2 regions of the Virgibacillus sp. Bac330 genome follow, and region 2 is predicted to be linked to the other one. Evidence: a T-box and tRNA genes for the amino acid it is inferred to sense, from the RefSeq annotation. Region 2 holds a T-box; the other holds one or more tRNA genes.
What was found. A T-box is a leader RNA that pairs with one kind of tRNA and senses whether it is charged. The one in region 2 lies ahead of serS (serine--tRNA ligase), so its partner is inferred to be a tRNA-Ser.
Positions count from the first base shown of each region.

Region 1: it encodes a tRNA-Ser, which carries the amino acid that the T-box ahead of serS (serine--tRNA ligase) is inferred to sense. The anticodon was not compared.

Region 1 is NZ_CP033048.1:1,545,575-1,553,391, forward strand. Features, by position in the region: gene D9780_RS07130 (DUF2624 domain-containing protein) at 44-328, opposite strand; gene D9780_RS07135 (hypothetical protein) at 506-877, shown strand; gene D9780_RS07140 (hypothetical protein) at 921-1,271, opposite strand; gene D9780_RS07145 (NfeD family protein) at 1,351-1,980, shown strand; gene D9780_RS07150 (Na/Pi cotransporter family protein) at 2,416-4,041, shown strand; tRNA gene D9780_RS07155 (tRNA-Asn) at 4,466-4,540, shown strand; tRNA gene D9780_RS07160 (tRNA-Met) at 4,545-4,618, shown strand; tRNA gene D9780_RS07165 (tRNA-His) at 4,639-4,714, shown strand; tRNA gene D9780_RS07170 (tRNA-Ile) at 4,728-4,804, shown strand; tRNA gene D9780_RS07175 (tRNA-Ser) at 4,819-4,911, shown strand; tRNA gene D9780_RS07180 (tRNA-Phe) at 4,950-5,025, shown strand; gene D9780_RS07185 (superoxide dismutase) at 5,240-5,851, shown strand; gene D9780_RS07190 (MFS transporter) at 6,370-7,641, shown strand.
Region 2 is NZ_CP033048.1:3,944,995-3,952,811, forward strand. Features, by position in the region: gene D9780_RS18325 (YaaC family protein) at 1-641, opposite strand, end outside; gene guaB (IMP dehydrogenase) at 865-2,334, shown strand; gene D9780_RS18335 (serine hydrolase) at 2,609-3,940, shown strand; gene pdxS (pyridoxal 5'-phosphate synthase lyase subunit PdxS) at 4,017-4,901, shown strand; gene pdxT (pyridoxal 5'-phosphate synthase glutaminase subunit PdxT) at 4,919-5,497, shown strand; T-box leader at 5,566-5,787, shown strand; gene serS (serine--tRNA ligase) at 6,080-7,354, shown strand; SAM riboswitch class I at 7,576-7,682, shown strand.

The DNA of each region.
Region 1 (7,817 bases), 2.1 Mb from region 2:
CGTTGCTTTTATATCCTTGTCACTTTCAACCAAAACTTCGATGCTATTCAAACAAGTAACCTAATCCATAAGAGTGAATTAATTCATTGAATAATTTTTGTGCTTTTTTTGCTGTTGCGGGGTCAGTGATGCGTGCTAGTTGTTGAAACATTTGTTTTCGTCCTTCTGCATCAAATGGATCTACAGGATGTTGCTTTAAGTATGCCGTTATCTGTTCGGCTTCTTGTTGCTTTAGTGTAAATCCGTATTGTTTTCCATAATGAATTAATTCTTGAGTAGATAATTGTTTTAATTTTTTTTGAACCATATCTTTAATAAAATTTGCCATTCTACTATCTCCCTTTTCAATATGTCCTACCGTACTATATGTTTTACCTCTTTCAAATTCAACTCGTCCATGCAAATTTTTTTCGTCACATGTTTCCAGTTAATAACATCTGTAAAATTACTGAAAAATCATAAGCTAAGCGTGTACCTCAAATGTACAAAAAGGAGGTCTGATGCAATGGATCAATATCCGAATCGAGGAATGAAGGATGTTGAAGAACCCCCAAATTATGGTGAGCAGCGTAAAAACCAAGATTTTGTTGGTATAGAACCAGATAGCTCAAGAGATGAGGAATTTGCTGCTGAGATGACTGTAGATGATGCTGATACAGAAATAACTGGAGATATGGATGAAAATACTACCTTTGGATGGGTAGGTATTGCTTTATCCATTATTTCTTTCTTTATCTGGCCAATTATCTTTGGTGTAGCTGGCATTGTTCTTGGATTCATGTCAAGAAGTAGAGGAGCTGACGCATTAGGAAATATTGCTATTGCAGCTGGCGCAGTTTCCATTCTTATCACTTTATTCATTTTGCCATTTGTTTAAAAGGAAGGGTGCTCCCCTTCCTTTCATCTATGTAAAGTACTGATTAACCATTATCTAATAATGTTTCACTATATTTTGGGAAATAATATATTTTACCTGGGGTAAGGGAAAAAGGGTCCGTGTTAGGATTACTTAATTTAAAATCGTTTAAAATACGCTTAACATTCAACTCATTTTGTGAATAAGGATTGATTTGTTCGACAATAGAAAGCACCGTATCATTTGCTTGCACCTTAACTGGGACGACATGAAACATCGTTGTAGAAATCATATCACTATGCTTTTCATCAAGCTCTTTTCTAGAATGGGGGCTTTCTTGTGTGATATCCTGATATATAATGTATACAGCCATTATACAAATAAATAAGGAAAATAGTTTTTTGGAAAAATCCATCGTATGAACTCCTTATCATGAAACCATTATTTACTCCCAAACGTATACTTATATGAGTACTGGAGAGGAGGATACGTTTTTGACTGTATTCGAGATGGAATGGATTGGAATTCTCATTACTGGTTTTGCTACTTTATTCCTTATTGGTGAAGTGTTAGTTAATATGCGAGGACTGTTCGGCCTATTAGGGATAGGGTTTATTACTGTATATTTTGGAGCATATGTTGAAACAAGTTCGATTATTATTATGCTTATTATTTACTTTGTTGGATTATTACTTATTATTATCGATGGGAAACTATTAAATGATGGGACACTTGCAACAATTGGTTTAGCGAGTATGCTTACAGCTGTTGCGCTTCCTGCACCAAGTTTAACATCAGGGTTATATGCTGTATTAGGAGTATTGCTAGGTGGTGGGTCGTCGCTTTTATTCTTAAAAGTTTTTAAACGTAGAGAAATGTGGAACAAAATCACGTTAAAAGACCAATTAACAAAGGAAGCCGGCTATAATTCCATGAATGAAACATACGAGCGATTGGTAGGTGAAGAAGGCATTACACTTACTGATTTACGTCCTGTTGGTACAATTCGAATTCATCGTAAAGATTACAGTGCGATATCAAACGGGCAATGGATCGAAAAAGACACAGCTATTAAAGTTGTTCAAGTTGATGGTACCCGTATACTAGTAGAAAAAATAAATTAATTCATAGTACTTTTGTATTAGAAAGACTTGGCTTGTCGCCAAGTCTTTTGGCGACATCCATTGTTTTTCTTACACTATAAATCCAAATATCTTATACCTACCTATAGTGCCTAAGGGCGCTGGATCTCCATTAATAATTAAAATAACCGTTAACTTCAACCATATATTTTTCCATCTATATCATTTAACATTTAAGTCCATTGAATATGATATCTTCAATAACCAAAGCTCGTTATATTTCTACAAATTTTCCCATTAAACCCAAGTTTTTAAGTATGCTAATTTATCTAATATACATGTTGAAAAAGCAGTGGTTAGCCCTAATTGTAAATTTACTGTTAAGAATACTTATAACACCTTTACAAAAGCTTTATATATAATTAATATTGTTATGGTGCGACAAGATTCAACAAGATGGAAGGGTAGGTATAGATTTTGGAAATTGATATTCAAAAACTTATATTTGAATTTATCGGTGGGCTAGGTATTTTCCTTTTAGGTATTAAATATATGGGAGAAGGGCTTCAAAAATCAGCTGGTGATCGATTGCGAGATATTTTAGATAAATTCACTAGCAATCCGTTTATGGGTGTACTCGCTGGAATTATCGTTACTATTTTAATACAGAGTAGCTCGGGCACAACCGTCTTAACGGTAGGTCTTGTAAATGCTGGCTTTATGACGTTAAGACAAGCTATTGGCGTCATAATGGGTGCCAATATTGGTACTACGGTGACGGCCTTCATTATTGGAATTGACATAGGAGCCTATGCTTTACCAATTATTGCTGTGGGTTGTTTCCTGATATTTTTCTTTAAAAACCAAAAAACAAATGCGGTTGGACAAGCTGTGTTCGGCTTTGGTGCTTTGTTCTTTGGTTTAGAGTTAATGAGTAATGGAATGAAACCTTTACGTAGCTTAGAAGCTTTTCAAGAATTAACATTAAGCATGAGTGATACCCCGATTCTAGGAGTTGTTATTGGTACTGTATTTACTTTAATTGTCCAAAGCTCTAGTGCAACAATTGGAATATTACAAGGATTATTTTCTGAAGGAGCTATGGATTTAAAAGCTGCGATTCCTGTATTGTTTGGAGATAATTTAGGCACAACAATTACTGCTATCTTAGCTTCACTAGGAGCAACAGTTGCAGCAAAGCGTGCTGCGTTAACGCATGTTATTTTTAACCTTATTGGAGCGTCCGTATTTCTAATCATTCTTGATTTATTTACAGTCTTTGCTAGTTTTTTACAGGATCAATTTGCACTAAGTCCAGAAATGACCATAGCGTTTGCCCATGGAAGTTTTAATATAACGAATACCATCATTCAATTTCCATTTATTGGTGCTTTGGCTTGGTTAGTGACAAAAATCGTTCCAGGAGAAGACTCGATTATTGAATATAAACCGCAACATTTGGATCCCATTTTTATACAGCAATCTTCTTCATTAGCATTAGATCAAGCAAAATCAGAGCTTGTGCGCATGGGGGAGTATGCTTATAAAGGTTTGGAAGAAACCAATAAATATTTAAATACACATTTAATAAAACATGCTGAAATGGCGATGCAAATTGAAGGCGCCCTTAATAATTTAGATCGAAAAATAACAAATTATTTGATAAGTTTGTCGAAAGAATCGCTCTCAGAGTTGGAAAGTGCTAAACATTCAACATTATTGGATTCCGTACGAGATGTGGAACGAATTGGCGATCATTTTGAAAACATTGTTGAACTTATTGACTATAAAATTTCCAATAAAGTACACCTAACAGATGGTGCAAAAGAAGATTTAAATGAAATGTTTGAATTAACTATATCTACCGTAAAACAGGCGGTTGAATCGTTGGAAAATATGAATCGAGAAGAAGCCCTTTCTGTAATACAAAAAGAAGATCAAATAGATAAGATGGAAAGGAATTTCCGCAAACGCCATATTATACGTATGAATGAAGGTACCTGTAGCGGTTCTGGTGGTATTGTGTTTGTAGATATCCTTAGTAATTTAGAACGAATTGGGGATCATGCAGTTAATATCGCAGAAGACGTTTTAGGAGAATAGCTTTTTTAAACAGCCTTGATCTTAGTTAAGATCGAGGCTTATGTGCATCCATGGTTTTAATATTGCTGATGTTGTGATTTAAAGATTTTTAAATGATGAATACTTATTGTCTGGCATTTGGTCAAAAACAGAGGCACCGAACTTTCTGAAGTGAGGGGGGGCAGTGCTTTTTATGTCGTATATTCATCCATAGGGTATATACTTCAACACATAAAAATAGAATATTTGAACTTTGGTTTTAGTATTGCATTTATATCCAAATAATGCTATAGTTAATATTGTCGTTTTAAGAGATGTGATTATTACATATACATCGTTTTTAAAAGAAATAAAAAAAACTTAAAAAAAAGATTGACAAAACTTGTCGAAAGTGGTAAATTATATCTTGTCGCTATAATAAGTAACAACGTTATAGCCTTTCTGTTCCACAGTAGCTCAGTGGTAGAGCAATCGGCTGTTAACCGATCGGTCGTAGGTTCGAATCCTACCTGTGGAGCCAATTTGGCGGTGTAGCTCAGCTGGCGAGAGCGTACGGTTCATACCCGTGAGGTCGGGGGTTCGATCCCCTCCGCCGCCACTTTTATTTAAATACGTACGGCGGTCGTGGCGAAGTGGTAAACGCACCGGATTGTGGCTCCGGCATACGTGGGTTCGATCCCCACCGGTCGCCCCATAATGAAAGAAAAGGACCCTTAGCTCAGTTGGTTAGAGCTATCGGCTCATAACCGATCGGTCGCAGGTTCGAGTCCTGCAGGGTCCACCATTATTTACTGGTTTGGAGGTATACCCAAGTCTGGCTGAAGGGATCGGTCTTGAAAACCGACAGGGGTGTAACAGCCCGCGGGGGTTCGAATCCCTCTACCTCCTCCATACATAACCAATAGGCAAGCAAAACAATTTAATATGTTGGCTCGGTAGCTCAGTCGGTAGAGCAAGGGACTGAAAATCCCTGTGTCGGCGGTTCGATTCCGTCCCGAGCCACCATCTTTGAACAAGCACTGGCTTGTTTTTTTGTTTTATTTTTTTACGATAGAAAAGATTTTTTTATTAATATAGGCATATCAAGTTTTTCTTATAATGTACATATGGTAAATAAATGCATATAATTTGCAACTACTTGAAAGCTTTGATACCCTTTGAATTAAAGGGTGAATATTCGATCCTTTTAAAACAAAATGGATATGAGGAGGAAGTATTAATGGCTACATTTGAATTACCTGAACTACCATATGCTTATGACGCACTCGAGCCTACAATTGACAAGGAGACTATGAACATTCACCATACGAAGCACCATAACACGTATGTTACTAAATTAAATAGTGCTTTGGAAGGACATGCTGAGCTTCAAAACAAATCATTACAAGTTTTGATTAGCGATTTAGATGCTGTACCAGAAAGTATTCGTACAGCAGTTAGAAATAATGGTGGTGGACATGCTAACCACAGTCTTTTCTGGAAGGTTCTTTCACCAAACGGTGGCGGCGAACCGACTGGTGAACTTGCTACAAAAATAGATGAAACGTTTGGTAGCTTTGACAAGTTCAAAGAGCAATTTGAGAGCGCGGCAGCTGGCCGCTTTGGATCAGGCTGGGCTTGGTTAGTCCTCCATAACGGAAACCTTGAAATTATGAGTACTCCGAACCAAGACTCTCCATTAATGGAAGGTAAAATGCCAATTTTTGGTGTAGATGTTTGGGAACATGCATATTACCTAAAATATCAAAACAGACGCCCTGAATATCTTTCATCCATTTGGAATGTTGTTAATTGGGATGAAGTAGCTAAAAACTATAACGAAGCAAAGTAAAAATAGGTAAAAAAAGCATGTGTGAATTCACATGCTTTTTTTCATGATGAGTTTCTAGTAGAAACGCAATAACCGAATTGTCAGCCCAGCGATAAGTTATCATCGGTCATGTTGTCACCTCGTCGTAATTCCTTTATCTCCGTTACCTCGTTCCATTCGCTACGTTGCCAAATGGGAAACTAGCTTTTGTATCGCTATAGGAAAGCATAAGAGTTTAAAGGTCTATAGCAGCTTTCGTCATAAGACTTGACGAAAGCCACATTTTTCTAATTGCACTTACAGACATTTAGCCTATGGCATGAGCTATTTAAAAAATGGGGGAGGAGACCTTATAACCACCGTTAACGACCGTAGTAAAATCACATTATAATGAACCACGTTTACGTCAACGAAATCTTTCCATTGGAATAATACTTCTATTTTGCTTGTTAGGCTGCTATTTTTGTAATCCATGGGTATTTGTATATCTGTCCCTTATTTGCTCAAACTAGTAGTAAGAATAAAAAGGGGAATCAGACATGCAGAAAAGCCGCTTCTTTTATCCTGGTAATACAAATATGAATAAAGATTTTATCTTTTTGCTTGTTATTGGCGGTTTATATTCATTAGGGCTATTTTTGTCCAATACGTTTGTAAACATTTACCTATGGAAGCAGTCGGGAGATTATGTAACAATCGCTGTATATAATTTAGCTATTTACATTTTTCAACCAATTACTTTTATTATTGCGGGGAGATTGGCTAAAAAAGTAGACAGAGTAATTGTGTTACGGCTAGGAGTGATTTTTTTATCTTTATTCTTTTTAAATGTTCTTTTGATAGGTGATAAAGCTTCCTATTTTAACTTTCTTTTAGGTGGTTTACTCGGTATAGGGTATGGGTTCTATTGGTTAGCATTTAATGTATTGACTTTTGAAATTACTGAACCAGATACAAGAGATTTTTTTAATGGTTTTTTAGGAGTATTACAATCATTTAGTGGTATGGTAGGTCCTTTGTTAGCAGGTTTTATTATCGCTAGAATGGAAGCAAATATTGGCTATACCATTATATTTACTATGTCTTTTATCATGTTCATTTGCGCTGTAGTCATTAGTTTTTTTTTAAAGCCGCGAAAAGCAGAAGGCGATTTTTATTTTCGCCGTGTCTTAAGCGAGCGTTATCATAACAAAAACTGGAAAAGAATTCAAAATGCCCACATCTTTCAAGGGCTTCGCGAAGGAATATTTGCGTTTATTATTGCGATTTGGGTGTTTTTAATTACCCAAAGTGAGTTTGCATTAGGGATGTTTAATTTAGTTTTCTCTGGTCTTTCACTCGTATTTTATTTTATTGGAACAAAATTTATTAAGCCCTCTATGCGTAAAAAATCAATCTTACTTGGCAGTCTAATCTTATACTTTGCCATCGCTTTAATTATTTTTGACATTAGCTACGCACAATTATTAATTTATGCTGTATTTATCGGGATTGCCTATCCTATTATTATGATTCCATATGTTTCCTTAACATATGATGTTATTGGGAAAGCTTGGAAGGCGAAGGAATATCGTGTAGAATACATTGTTGTACGTGAGTTATTCGTGAATATTGGTCGGGTGACATCCATTTCTGTTTTTTTACTAGCGATAACCCTTTTAAAAGCTGAAATAATTATTCCATATTTATTGGCTCTTTTTGGTGCTGGGCATATTTTTATTTATTTGTTTGTGAAAAAAATTTACTTGGAAAGTAATATGGAAAAACAAGTTTTTATAAAAGATCAGTTTACAAATGAAAAAAATCGTTAGTGAATTGAATTGTACTGAAAAAGTATTTTTCTCACTGTCACCACGTTTGCTGAATAAGGCAAGTTTTCTAATATTGAATGAGTGACTTTAAAAATTAAAAAATAGGTGAAATATATGGCATGAAAATGATATAATGAATATTGCTTAATAAACACGTACATTTTGGGGGAGAAACA
Region 2 (7,817 bases):
TTCTGCTTATCCGTATCTGTATATTTAATAGGAGGAACGTATGCTTGAATTCGCTTTATAAAAGCCGCTTCAGTTAAGTGATAGCTATCTAACAAATGAACTGGAAATTCTAACAGTGGTGATGATATTCTTCCTACAGCTGCTAAATGCGGATTCTGATCTAACTGGAAAACAGGTTGCATTTCGGGAATGAGCGCGAGTAATTTTTGCATACTCCGTTTTTCAAACGGGGTTTCTAGCGCAAATAAATGCTCTGAAAAGTATGGAAAAAGTCCATTATGCTGTATCTTTACTTCATCGTTTAAAAAATGATAATTTTTCTTTTTCTTTTTTCTTGCAGTTACACCATGTGCTAATAAATTTGTTGATTCTGGATAATGAGGACGCTTTGTTAATAAACAAGCTTTAATAAGGTGAACCATGCCGTAAAAATAAAGGATCGGCTGCATAAATAGTTCTGTCTTTCTCCCTTGTTCAAAGAAACGCTTTCCATGGTCCATATAATAGAGAAAAGCGTTGCAATTATGATAACTATTTACTTCTGCATCGACTACATTATTTTTTACATAGCAATGGTGTAAGTAGGATTGAGCTGTTTGCTGCGATTGTAAATAAGTTAAAAAAATATCTTCACGAAGCATATACACACCTTCTAACTATGCAAAAATTTTGAATCCATTTACTTTTTATTTCCTTTAAAATCGGGTTGAAAAAGCTATTTCATTGGCGTATTGTATATAAAAATAGATCTTATTTTAGTTTATCTCAGTACGGATTAACCATACATGTAAGTTTGCATATAGCCACAGAATGATTACAACAGGAATTGCTTCCTATTGCTAAATTAAAAAAGGAGGATAATGAATGCGTGAAGATAAGTTTGTAAAAGAAGGTTTAACTTTTGATGATGTCTTGCTAGTGCCAGCGAAGTCCGAGGTGTTACCGAAGGATGTAGATGTAAGTACAACGTTAACGGATAAAATTACATTAAATACACCGTTGATGAGTGCAGGGATGGACACGGTAACAGAAGCAAGTTTAGCTATTGCGATGGCGCGTCAAGGTGGTATTGGAATTATTCATAAAAATATGTCTATCGAAGAACAGGCAGAGCAGGTAGATCGTGTAAAACGTTCAGAAAGTGGCGTAATTACCAATCCATTCTTTTTGACACCAGAGCATCAAGTATATGATGCAGAACATCTTATGGGGAAATTTCGCATTTCTGGCGTACCTATTGTAAATAATGTTGAGGAACAAAAGCTAGTCGGTATTTTAACCAATCGTGATTTGCGCTTTATTCAAGACTATTCCATAGCTATTTCTGATGTAATGACGAAGGAACAGCTCGTAACTGCCCCTGTTGGTACAACACTAGAAGAAGCAGAGAAAATATTGCAGCAATATAAAATTGAAAAGCTTCCACTAGTAGATGATAAACAAACTTTAAAAGGGCTTATTACCATTAAAGATATTGAAAAAGTGATTGAATTTCCTAAAGCAGCCAAAGATACTCAAGGAAGGTTACTCGTAGGAGCAGCTGTTGGTGTGACTGGTGATGCGATGAAACGAATTGAAAAGCTTGTAGAAGCCGGTGTAGATGTTATTGTCATTGATACTGCTCATGGCCATTCGAATGGCGTCATTGACCAAGTAAAAGCAGTACGAAAAATTTATCCTGATTTAGATATTGTAGCTGGAAACGTTGCGACGGCGGAAGCAACAAAAGCATTAATAGAAGCCGGTGCTTCCATTGTTAAGGTTGGAATTGGGCCAGGATCGATTTGTACGACTAGAGTAGTTGCAGGGGTTGGCGTTCCACAAATTACAGCTGTATATGATTGTGCAAAAGCTGCTGCACCATATGGCGTACCTGTTATTGCAGATGGTGGTATTAAATTTTCTGGGGATATTGTCAAAGCACTAGCAGCAGGCGCGCATGCTGTTATGCTCGGAAGTATGTTTGCGGGTGTTACGGAAAGCCCAGGAGAAACAGAAATCTACCAAGGTAGGCAGTATAAAGTGTATCGAGGCATGGGTTCAGTTGGGGCGATGAAAGCAGGCTCTAAAGATCGTTACTTCCAAGAGGAATCTGAGGCGAAGAAACTTGTGCCAGAAGGAATTGAAGGCCGTGTAGCATATAAAGGTCCTTTAGCAGATACGATTCATCAATTAGTAGGAGGGCTGCGTGCTGGCATGGGATATTGCGGTACGGCATCCATTGAAGCATTGCGCCAGGACGGAAAATTTGTTCGAATTACGAATGCTGGCTTAAGGGAAAGTCATCCACATGATGTACAAATTACGAAAGAGGCTCCAAATTATATCGTCTAAGAAGTAATAGCTTAGCAAAATTTGGCTATCGTTAAGTCTCGCTTATATTCAATCATTTCCTATAGTACAAAAAGTAGATGTGGGATACATCCCCATCTATTTTTTTATCTTTTTATATGGTAAAATAACTAAGTGCACGAAAAAGATGTACGTTATTTTTCTATGTATGTTTAAAAAAAGAGAAAACGACCGATAAACTAAATTAAACGACTAGCAATCTTTTTGGACATACATAGGAAGGGAAAGGTTAAACTACAGTTGGGGGTACAAGAAAGTGAAACATGTTATGAGAAAAAGTTTCTTTATTTTTCTGGCAGCCGTTATAATGGCATTTTCTATCGCAATACAGCCATTATCTGCGCAAGCTTCAGAAGTAGATCTTGAAGCAGAATCTGCTATCTTGGTAGATGCAAATACAGGGAAAATTTTATTTGCTAAAAATGCGGATAAATTGTTTCCTCCAGCTAGTATGACCAAAATGATGACAGAGTACTTAGTATGGGAAGCTGTTGAAAAAGGTCAAATCAGCTGGGACACAACAACACAGATTAGCGACTATCCATACAGTATTTCCGCAGATTCAACTTTCTCCGGAATTGGATTAAAGCAAGCGAAGGATTATAAGGTAAAAGATCTTTATCATGCAATGGCGATTAATTCGGATAATGCAGCTACCATTGCCCTTGCTGAACTTATTGCCGGTTCAGAAGGAGAATTCGTCAAATTAATGAATAAAAAAGGCGAAGAGATGGGTCTGCCAGATTTTGAATTTGTCAATTCAACTGGAATTGAAAATGAATCATTAGGGGACAACCATCCAAAAGGAACAGATCCCAATGGAGTGAACTATCTCTCTGCGAAGTCTGCAGCTTTATTAGCTTACCATCTTGTTCATGATTTTCCAAAGGCTTTAGAAATATCAAGTAAGCCGACCGTGAAGTTTGATGGCAAGGAGCTTCGTAATTTAAATTGGATGCTTCAGCATGATAAAACCAATTTTGAAGAATTTTATTATGAAGGTGTTGACGGTTTAAAAACTGGTTTCACTGATTTAGCAGGCTATACCTTTACTGGAACTGCCAAAAAGGGAGATCGCCGTTTAATTTCTGTTGTCATGAAAACGAAAAGCGAAGCAAAGCGTTTTGAGCAAACTGCTAAATTGCTAGATTACGGCTTCCAAAAATTTGAGAATACAGAAATTTTCCCTGCTGGATATCAATTGGAAGATAAATCCAGCATTCCGGTTAATAAAGGAAAGAAAGATGATGTAAGCATATCACTTGCTGAATCTGTATCTTTGCCAATTAAACCCGATGAAAAAGATTTATATGAAATAACATATACATTGGATAAGGAAAAATTAAACAAAGATGGACAACTAACAGCACCTATTAAAAAAGGTGAAAAAATAGGGACAGCTCAAATTACTTATAAAGCTGATAATGATTATGGGTATATAACGAAGGACAGTAATAGTACTGTTGATGTTGTAACGGACACTAGTGTGGAGAAATCAAATTGGTTTATGTTAACAATAGGAGCAATAGGTGATTTCTTTGTTGATTTATTTCATACAGTGGTAGACTGGATTAAAGGCTTGTTCTAAGCATAGTAGTCAGCATTGTGTATAGTATACTTTTATAAAGAATACGAAATAAGAATGTGATTAGGGGGCGGTTGCTTTGTCAAATATAGGTACAGAACGTGTAAAACGAGGTATGGCAGAAATGCAAAAAGGCGGCGTCATTATGGATGTTGTCAATGCAGAACAAGCTAAAATCGCTGAAGAAGCAGGTGCAGTAGCTGTTATGGCACTTGAACGTGTTCCTTCAGATATTCGAGCAGCTGGTGGCGTAGCTCGGATGGCAGATCCGACAATTACGGAAGAAGTACTTGGAGCTGTATCCATTCCAGTAATGGCAAAAGCTCGAATTGGACATATTACAGAAGCACGTGTTTTAGAAGCGATGGGTGTAGACTATATTGACGAAAGTGAAGTCTTAACTCCTGCTGATGATATTTATCATATTAATAAATCTGATTATACGGTACCGTTTGTTTGTGGTTGCCGTAATCTTGGGGAAGCAGCTCGTCGTATAGGCGAAGGCGCTTCGATGTTACGGACAAAAGGAGAGCCTGGTACAGGGAATATCGTTGAAGCTGTGCGTCATATGCGCCAAGTACAATCGGAAATTCGTATGGTGTCTTCTATGTCCCGTGATGAAGTTATGACTTATGCGAAGGAAATTGGTGCGCCATTTGAATTATTATTGCAAATTCGTGAAGAAGGTCGCTTGCCTGTAGTTAATTTTGCAGCAGGTGGTATTGCTACGCCAAGTGATGCAGCACTAATGATGGAATTAGGAGCTGATGGTGTATTTGTTGGTTCTGGTATATTTAAATCAGCAAATCCAGCTAAATTCGCCAAAGCTATCGTGGAAGCAACGACACATTATCAAGACTATAAACTGATTGCAGAACTTTCTAAAGATCTTGGCGATGCGATGAAAGGGCTAGATATGGCTACAATTGAAGCTCATGACCGAATGCAGGATCGTAGCGAGTAAGAAAGAAGGCATGTCTTATGACAACAATTGGAGTCCTCGCACTGCAGGGGGCGGTACGCGAACACATCCGCTCCATTCATGCATGTGGGGCTAACGCTGTAGAAATAAAAAGAAAAGAACAGCTAGAAGAAATCGATGGGTTAATTTTGCCTGGTGGTGAAAGTACGACTATTAGACGATTAATGGATAGTTATGGAATATTCACAGCAATTCAAGATTTTGCCGACAAAGGTAAACCTATTTTTGGTACTTGTGCTGGCTTAATTATCATGGCAAAATCAATTGTAGGACAAGCAGAAGGACATTTAGGTCTGATTGATATGACTGTTGCTAGAAATGCATTTGGTCGTCAAGTGGCCAGTTTTGAGGCAGAATTAGATGTAGCTGGAATCGCAGAAGATTTTCGTGCAGTGTTTATCCGCGCCCCATACGTAGTGGAAGTCGGAAAGAATGTTGAAGTTCTAGCCACGTATGATGAGCATATTGTTGCTGTTCGTCAAGGTCCTTTTATGGCTACAGCCTTTCATCCTGAATTGACGGATGACCATAGATTCATTTCTTACTTTATTGATTTGACAGCTACCACTAAATCATAAATTAGTATGTTGGTTGTAGTTGATTATATATGAAAAATCGGTTATCATAGTAGATAATAAATAGGACAATAACAGTTATGATAGGAAATAGTAGTAGTTTGTTTTTCAGTAGAGAGTCGATGGCTGGTGCAAATCGATGTAAAACGACTATGAATCCATCCTTGAGCTGGTTTATCGAATGATAGAGTAAATAAACCCGGACACGTGCCGTTATCACGTTTGAGCTGGAAGAGTGCTTTGAGGCGTTCTTCAATCAGGGTGGCAACGCGGGTAAAACTCCCGTCCCTATTCATAGGGACGGGAGTTTTTTGTATATACACTATAGGAAAGTATAAAAGTTTAAAGGTTTATAGTATAAGATAAACTACGCCTTTCGCCATAAGGACTTGGCGACAAGCCAAGTTTTTCTAAAAGTTATAGGTTAAAAATGGCTCGCATTGTTAAAACGTGTTTTAAACCTATAGAAGAAAGAGTTATAGTATAAAACGTTTAGCACTCTTTTGCCTAAGAAATTAGCGACAAGCTAATTTCTACTTAAATAAGGGATCCATTTTAATATTAATCATATAAGGAGGAACTCAAATGTTAGATATGAAATTTCTACGTCACCATTTCCAAGAAGTAAAACAAAAATTAGCGCATCGTGGTGAGGATTTGTCAGAATTAGATCATTTTGGCGAGTTAGATGAAAAGCGTCGTCAACTGATTTCCGAAACAGAGCAGTTAAAAGCGAAGCGAAATGAAGTATCGAAACAAATCTCTGTACTAAAACGAGAAAAGCAAGATGCTGAGCTTGCGATTAAAGAAATGCGAGAAGTAGGCGACCAAATTGCTGAGTTGGATAGTGAATTAAAGCAAATTAATGAACATTTAGAACAAATCATGTTGTCTATTCCTAATATTCCTCATGAAAGTGTACCAATTGGTGAAGATGAAGACGATAATGTCGAGGTGCGGAGTTGGGGAGAGAAGACGCCATTTTCCTATGAGCCAAAGCCTCACTGGGATGTAGCAACAGACTTAGACATCGTTGACTTTGAACGAGCTGGCAAAGTGACTGGGAGCAGGTTTGTCTTTTATAAAGGACTTGGTGCAAGATTAGAGCGTGCATTATGGAACCTTATGTTAGATTTCCATGTGGATGAACATGGCTATGAAGAAATGTTGCCACCGCAAATTGTGAATCGAACTAGTATGACTGGGACTGGGCAATTACCTAAATTTGCTGAAGACGCCTTTAAACTAGAAGAATGGGATTATTATTTAGCTCCGACTGCAGAAGTGCCAGTAACAAATTATTATCGTGATGATATTTTAAAGATAGATGATTTACCGAAAAAATTCGCTGCATTTAGTAGCTGTTTTCGTTCTGAAGCAGGGTCTGCTGGCAGAGATACAAGAGGTCTGATTCGTCAGCATCAATTTAATAAAGTCGAGCTTGTCCATTTTGTTAAACCGGAAGAGTCCTATGAGACATTGGAAGTGTTAACAAACCATGCAGAGAAAATATTACAGTTACTAGAGCTTCCTTATCGTGTGATGAGTATGTGTACCGGAGATTTAGGCTTTACAGCTGCTAAGAAGTACGATATAGAAGTATGGATTCCTAGTCAGCATACGTATCGGGAAATTTCTTCTTGCTCTAATTTTGAAGACTTCCAGGCTAGACGGGCTAATATTCGTTTTCGTAGAGAAGCAAAAGCAAAACCAGAATTTGTGCATACTTTAAACGGTTCTGGATTGGCTATTGGTCGAACTGTTGCAGCTATATTGGAAAATTATCAGCAAGAGGATGGGACGGTTGTAATTCCAAAAGCATTGCGTCCATATATGGGAGGAAAAGAGGTCATCAAATAAGTGAATGCAACCATTTACGTGTGAGCCAAATGGTAAAAAGAAGAGCAAAGTCGTATTCTTAGTTTATTGACGACGACTGGAGGAACGGTTCATGTCGACGAGTTTTATTGCAATAACGGCATGGCGATAGCCAATCTTTTCTAAAAAAACTGTTTGACATGTAAAGGAAACCATAGTATGATTTAACACAATATCTTGTTTAAAAATAAATATAATAATTCTTCTTATTCAGAGAGGTGGAGGGAATTGGCCCTTAGAAGCCTCGGCAGCGGACTCGTAAGTAGTACTGTGCTAAATCCAACAAGCAAACATGCTTGAAAAATAAGAAGTGGAAACCAATAGATTGGAATTCCCTTCTTATTTCGTATAAGGAGGGATTTCTTTTTACCCAATAGGAAAGGATAGAATTTTCAGTTTACAATTTAAGCAAAACGATGGTGTTACTGCAAAAAAAATAACATAC